Regions from separate parts of the Blautia sp. MCC270 genome, predicted to be linked through region 2. Evidence: riboswitches for the same ligand, from Rfam matches in the RefSeq annotation. Region 2 holds a riboswitch; the other holds the start of a gene.
What was found. A riboswitch is a leader RNA that binds a small molecule or an ion and turns the genes downstream of it on or off. The one in region 2 is predicted to bind cobalamin.

Region 1: it holds a riboswitch for cobalamin, as region 2 does, so the genes downstream of both, nikB (nickel ABC transporter permease) here and GPK58_RS01065 (cysteine-rich small domain-containing protein) in region 2, are expected to answer to the same signal.

What each region holds. Positions count from the first base shown of each region.
Region 1 is NZ_WQQD01000049.1:10,319-13,690, reverse strand. It holds gene nikC (nickel transporter permease) at 1-267, opposite strand, end outside; gene nikB (nickel ABC transporter permease) at 268-1,206, opposite strand; cobalamin riboswitch at 1,391-1,579, opposite strand; gene GPK58_RS11330 (M14 family metallopeptidase) at 1,865-2,824, opposite strand; gene hisIE (bifunctional phosphoribosyl-AMP cyclohydrolase/phosphoribosyl-ATP diphosphatase HisIE) at 2,996-3,372, opposite strand, start outside.
Region 2 is NZ_WQQD01000003.1:80,407-83,778, forward strand. It holds gene GPK58_RS01060 (C40 family peptidase) at 1-451, shown strand, start outside; cobalamin riboswitch at 684-853, shown strand; gene GPK58_RS01065 (cysteine-rich small domain-containing protein) at 1,121-1,408, shown strand; gene GPK58_RS01070 (phosphatase) at 1,516-2,232, opposite strand; gene GPK58_RS01075 (glycyl radical protein) at 2,587-3,372, shown strand, end outside.

The DNA.
Region 1 (3,372 bases), on a different contig from region 2:
AAAGATCACCGCAACCAGACATAAGGTCATGATCAGAGAGGTTCTTGTTCCGAAGATAACACGGGAAAGAAGATCTCGTCCAAGCTTATCCGTTCCGAACGGATGAGCGGAGCTTGGCTCCTGCAGTGATTCGGTCATAACTGCATTCAGTGGATCATATGGTGAGAGCTGCGGCGCAAAGATCGCAATTCCGATCACCACGAGACCCAGAATGAAGAAAAGAGTGAACTGTTTATTTTCTTTGAATGTTCGTAATACCTTTTTCAATTATCTATCCTCCTTAAGTCTTGGATCGAGATAAGTATAGGACAGATCCACAAGCAGGTTGATGCACATGTACAGGATTGCGATCCAGAGTACATAGCCCTGTACAAGAGGATAGTCACGACAGGAAATTGCTTTTACTGCCATATTTCCCATTCCAGGCCAGTTGTAAATGATCTCTACAACTGCAGTACCTCCCAGAAGACTTCCAAGGGAAAGTCCCAGCAATGTTACCAGAGGAAGCATTACGTTAGGAAGGACGTGTTTCCAGAGGATAACGCTTTCCTTGATTCCACGCATTCTTGCACCTGTGACATAATCCTGGTGAAGTTCCTCCAGTACTGCACTTCTTACCTGTCTGGTATATTTTGCAGACATGGCAAGTGCAAGAGTCAGCGCCGGGAGGATCATGGATTTAAAATCCGTACTGCCTCCTGCAACATTGATCCAGCGAAGCTGAACACCAAAGATGCTGAGAAGGATCAGGCCTAGCCAGAAGCTTGGAACAGATACTCCCACAAAGGTAATTCCTCTCACAAAATAATCCGGGAATTTGTTCTGATATACAGCGGCCAGGATTCCAAGCGGTATGGAAATAATGACCATCATCAGAAGTGCCAGCAACGACATCCTCAGCGTCGGCCAGAAACAGGATACCAGTTTATCTGTTACCGGCATTTTGAAAGAATAGGACTGTCCCATATCTCCTGTAACAACACCCTTCAGCCAGGAACCATACTGCACGAGAAATGGCTGATCAAGGCCAAGCTCATGTCTTGTCTGTTCCAGAAGCTCTGGTGTAGGAAGATTACCACACTCTGTCAGCATGATCTCCGCAGGATCACCAGGTGACAGGTAGGTCAGTCCAAATGTGAAAAAGCTGATTCCAAATAATACAATGATGATCTGGAGAAATCTTTTTCCTACTTGTTTCTTTGTCACGTTTTACTCCTTTCCTCATTTGATGCGATTTTAACATTGCCGTTTTAATTTAGTTAGATAAAAGAAACTATTGGATTCTTAATATGCAGAACATGCATGGAATTTTAGAAAATTTGCACGAAAAAAGCCCGTGACGAAATACGGGCACACAAAATAAATATGCTTCCTATCTTCCGTAAGAATCATTTTAAAACAATTGCAAGCAGGTCTCCTGACTTAGGATCCTTACCCTCAGACACCTTCCCGGTCTATTTCTCACGTACTCGACCAGTGGTACTTTGTCTGAGGATTCCCCCTTACAGTGACGGGATCGTACCGGATTTACACCGGTTTCCCTATTAATCCTCTCAGAACTTACAACGGCTGATGTGAAAATCAGCAAATGCTGTTAAATTACTGCAACATTATATGATAAAACTATAGTTTATGTCTATGGAAAAATGTTATATTTTTAGAAAACTCATAAATTTTGTTAAAGATGCTTGAATTGTATATATCCCCCATGGGGGATATGACAATTGGATTTATCTGATCTGCTAAAAAAAACACGGATTTTACCTCGCTGTTTTTACAAATAGAATAGCAAATGGTAAAACCCGGTTTTCTTACTGTTTCAATATGATTTCAGACAGAAGCGTTCTGAAAAGGTTGTTTACTATCAGGTCAGAGTCTCCGTGATCGCTGCATATGCGATCATTGGTCCGTCTTCAATAATGTTCAGACTGGCTGTTTGATAAAGTACGACTCCGTTTTCAGTTGCAATAGATGTGTAAAGTAAATTTCCATAGTAATCTCTCAGTTCACCTAATTCTTCTCCCTTAAAGAAGTACTCTCCAGGCTTCTTGGATGGATACCAGCATCCTGTATACGGCGCATATTCATAGACTACATTTTCAAGAAGCATCTGACGGTAATGCTTCAGACCATGACACGCCTTTCCCTGGAGATGAAAAACAAGGTGACGGACGTCTCTTTTATCCTGTTCTACTTCCTCCCAGGTCCAGTAGCTGTGTCCGCCTCTTTCGATAAGAATACTTGGAATTCCAAGAGAAGAAGCATAATTGTAGGCGCCACCTGTGGCAGTTGTGGAACGGACTACATATTTTACGCCGATATGCCGTGCCATATGTAATGACTTCTCTGCTGTCTTTTCATCTACAACCCCTACATAATAAACATAGGGATGAAGCTGTTCAAACCCATCTCCACTATGTAGGTCGATATAATAATCTGCTATAGAAAAAAGTTTCGTCACTATAGTATAGGCAATACGATCTGCAGCTGTTCCCTCAGGATCTCCGGGAAAAACGCGGTTCAGGTTCTTGCCATCCTCATAGACCAGACTCATGGTGCGATGCTCAAAGCCGCTGACATTGACCAGTGGAACGATGATCACATTTCCCTTCAGTTCTTCCGGTTGAAATTCTTTTGCAAGTTCCATTGCCGCCTGGATTCCTACATACTCCGCACTGTGTATTCCTGCTGTGATCAGTATCGTCGGTCCGTCTTTCACTCCGCATATCACAGTTGCCGGCATTGCTATGCCGTATCCTGTGATCTTAATTTTTCCCTGTGCTTTCTCTCCTTTTTCAATCACCCAGTCATCAATTTTGATCATTGGTTGTTTCCCTTTTCCTTTTTTATATTTCCGCACTTTTGACGATAAGTATATCATGCCTAACCGAAATTGTACATATTCTTTTAAGATTCCGGGAAAACAGAAAAAAGCTTTCGTAACCGTTCATTCTGATCCGACGTACAAAAACTTTTTTCCTGAATGATATATAATTTATCTTTTTACCAATTCTTTGGTGATTTCTTCCCAGCTGACTCCTTTTTCCACCATGAGTACCATCATATGATAAAGAAAATCTGAAATTTCGTATTTAATCTCTTCTTTATCCGGATTTTTGGCTGCAATGACGATCTCTGTGCATTCTTCACCGACTTTTTTCAAAATCTTGTCGATTCCTTTATCAAAAAGATAATTGGTATAGGAACCTTCCTTTGGATGTTCTTTTCGGTCAGTGATCACATCATACACATTCTGGAACACGTGAAGTGGGTTGGTATCATCGTACTCTTTTTTCATCAGCGGTTTGAAGAAACAGGTACGGTTTCCTGTATGGCAGGCTGCGCCAACCTGCTCCACTTTGGCAAGGATCG
Region 2 (3,372 bases):
AGACGCAGATTACGATAACAGCACAGACGCATCTGAAGAAAGTGCAGAGGACACATCTAATGCAGAGGATACATCTTCAGACAGTGACAGTTCTTCTTACAGTAGCGGTTCCGGATCTTCTGTTGTGAATTATGCTACACAGTTTGTGGGAAATCCTTACGTATGGGGTGGAACAAGCCTTACCAATGGTGCAGACTGCTCCGGATTTGTACAGAGTGTCTATGCGAACTTCGGAGTCAGCCTTCCGAGAACCTCCTATGAGCAGCAGAATGCAGGTACAGAAGTATCCTACGCAGATGCACAGCCGGGAGATCTGATCTGCTATGGCGGACACGTGGCTATTTACATGGGTAATGGCCAGATCGTTCATGCATCGAACTCTCAGGACGGGATCAAGATCAGCAATGATGCTACATACAGAACAATTGTATCTGTAAGACGTCTTGTATAATAAAAACGTACAACAGAAAATAAAAATACAGCAGCCCGACAGCAGTTTGTCGGGCTGTTTTTAACGTCGGAAAAAATACTGAAAAACCCATGGAACGGAGTGAACAGCAACAAAATATGCTCAAAAATGTATAAATATTGAAAACAGTATTGACATATAATTAACAGGATGTTATTATAATGTCAGTATAATTCCATATTGAACATAGCAAGTGCTGAGGATAGCTGACAGTTATATATTGATTATCAGAAGTCCACAGAAAAGGGAATCAGGTGTGAAACCTGAGCGATCCGGTCACTGTAACGGAGGAGCGAATTTCATAGTCCATTGTACGTATGTATGAGAAGGAGAGAGGAGCCATGATCCCGGAGCCAGGAAACCTGCTTGTTATGGCGAGGTTAAACTTCCGTGTAAAGTGTAACAACCATTTCAGGGACTCCGCACCCCTGGGACGTTGTCTACTTTTTTACGAGAGTAGGCATTTTTTTATGGAATGCGCCTGTTCATATGAATTATACATGATTAAATGGCAGGCGATACTACTCCGGATACATTCGTTCCCTCCGCGCACTCATGAACGGATTATATTTCTACCCCGGGGTGGCATCGCTACCTCTTTTTTATAGGAAAAAGTTATGTGTGGTTATGTCAGGAGAGGAGAAAAGAGCCATGGAGAAACCATACTGGGAAGGCAAAGAATACTCTTACTTCAGCCACAAAAACTGTGAGTATTTTCCGTGCCATAAAGGAGCAGATCCGGAGAACTTCAATTGTCTGTTCTGCTATTGTCCTTTATATGCACTGGGAGATAAATGTGGTGGTAATTTCCGCTTTACGGAAAGCGGGATTAAAGACTGCACCGAATGCAAGCTTCCTCACAGAAGAGAAAATTTCGGATATGTTACAGGTAAATATAGCGAGCTTGCGGAAATTGTACGGAAGCAGCGGGAAAAATAAAAAACAGGCCAGTTCAGATACAGGAAAATGTATATTCCTGTGTTTGAACTGGCCTGTTTTGTTTGGAGTGGACAATATCTGTTATCTGTCGGAAAAGATACAGAAGATCATTCTCTGGTTTGGAGAAAAACCTTGAGTCTGGGAATCTGGTTGTTGAGGATCAGCTGTTCCGGAAACATGGCCTGATGAACAAACTCAGCAGCACAGGTAAAATCTCCGATATGCTCCGGGCCATGGCTGTCACTGGAAAGAAGCAGCGGCAGATCATATTTGCGGCAGCATCGAAGGATCTCGAAACAGTTTTCTCTTGTGTCGCCACGATAGCCATAAGGTGCAAGAGAAGCTTCGTTGATCTCAAAGATCGTGCCGGTTTCCCTGGCAGCCCTTGCAAGCGCATCATAATTAACCGGGTAATGAGTGTTATCACTATGTCCGAGGATCTTTACACAGGGGTTTTTCATTACATTGATAAAAGCTTCTGTGTTTTCGGCTCTGGTACCGCAGCGGTAATTCCAGGCATGCATGCTGGCAATGGCGTAATCAAGTTTACATAATAATTCCTGATCTAAATCTACCGTTCCGCTGCGGTCAAGGATATTCAGTTCAATTCCGTAGAGTAATTCTACACCGAAATGTTTTTTGGGAGAATAGGTAAGGCTGCGGAAATAGGAGGAAGTTCCGGCTGCCAGAGTGCCGGGACCGTGATCAGTGATCCCGAGAAGCCGGAGACCTTTCTCGGCAGCTGCGCGTGCCATGTTTGTGATGGTACATTCCGTGCCGTGACCACTGGCGATGGAGTGGGTATGCATATCAGAAAGATACATAAAAATACACCTCTTTTACTGTTTGAGAACATGTGACAGAGCGGAATACGAATGTCCGCTTTGCATAAATTTTTTCTGAAAAACAAAGGAATTCCTATATAAATCTAAGTATGGCAGAGCAGAAAAACAAAGTCAATAGAGAAAAACATAAAAATACAAAAAACAAATAAAATCAACAGGGAACAACCGATAAAAACCACAAAAACAGCTAGAAACACATGTTGGATTTCGTTGACATCGAAGTAGGGGTAAGGTATAATAAAACTACATGAGCACATAGCCGGACAGGAGCGGTTCTGGAAGCGTGGAGGCAGACAGATCACCAGAAACAACCGGTTATGAGAAAGGAGAATCATGGAGAAATTTCATATAGCAGATATCCCGAAAACAGACAGGATCACACATCTTGTGGATAATCTTTATGCCAAGATGCCGGTGATCGAATCTGCCAGAGCGAAACTGGTCACAGAGTCCTACAAGGAAACTGAAGACGAGCCGATCATCACACGCAGAGCGAAGGCTTTTGCCCATATCCTGCATAACATTCCGATCATCATCCGTGATGAGGAACTGATCGTCGGAAGCAGCACCCTGGCACCAAGAGGATGTCAGACATTCCCGGAGTATTCTTTCCAGTGGCTGGAGGATGAACTGGATACGGTGGCTACCAGAACTGCTGATCCATTTTATATTTCGGAGGAGACCAAGGCGGATCTTCGGGAGGTACATAAATACTGGAAGGGTAAGACTACCAGCGAGCTTGCGACTTCCTATATGGCTCCGGAAGCGATCCTTGCCATTGACCACAACATTTTTACACCGGGAAATTATTTCTACAATGGTGTAGGACATGTAACGGTTAAATATGAGGAAGTTCTGGCAATTGGTTATGAGGGTATCATTGCCAAAGCACAGAAAGAACTGGATGAAAGTAATGTGGGAGATGGTGATTATGCGAAGAAGTCACGTTTCCTGGAAGCAGTGATCTTAAGCTGCCAGGCTGTTATTGATTATGCGCATCGTTATGCAGAGCTTGCAGAGCAGATGGCATATCAGTGTCAGGATCCGACCAGAAAACAGGAGCTTCTCCAGATTGCGTCCAACTGTACACGTGTGCCGGAGAAAGGTGCCCGTAATTTC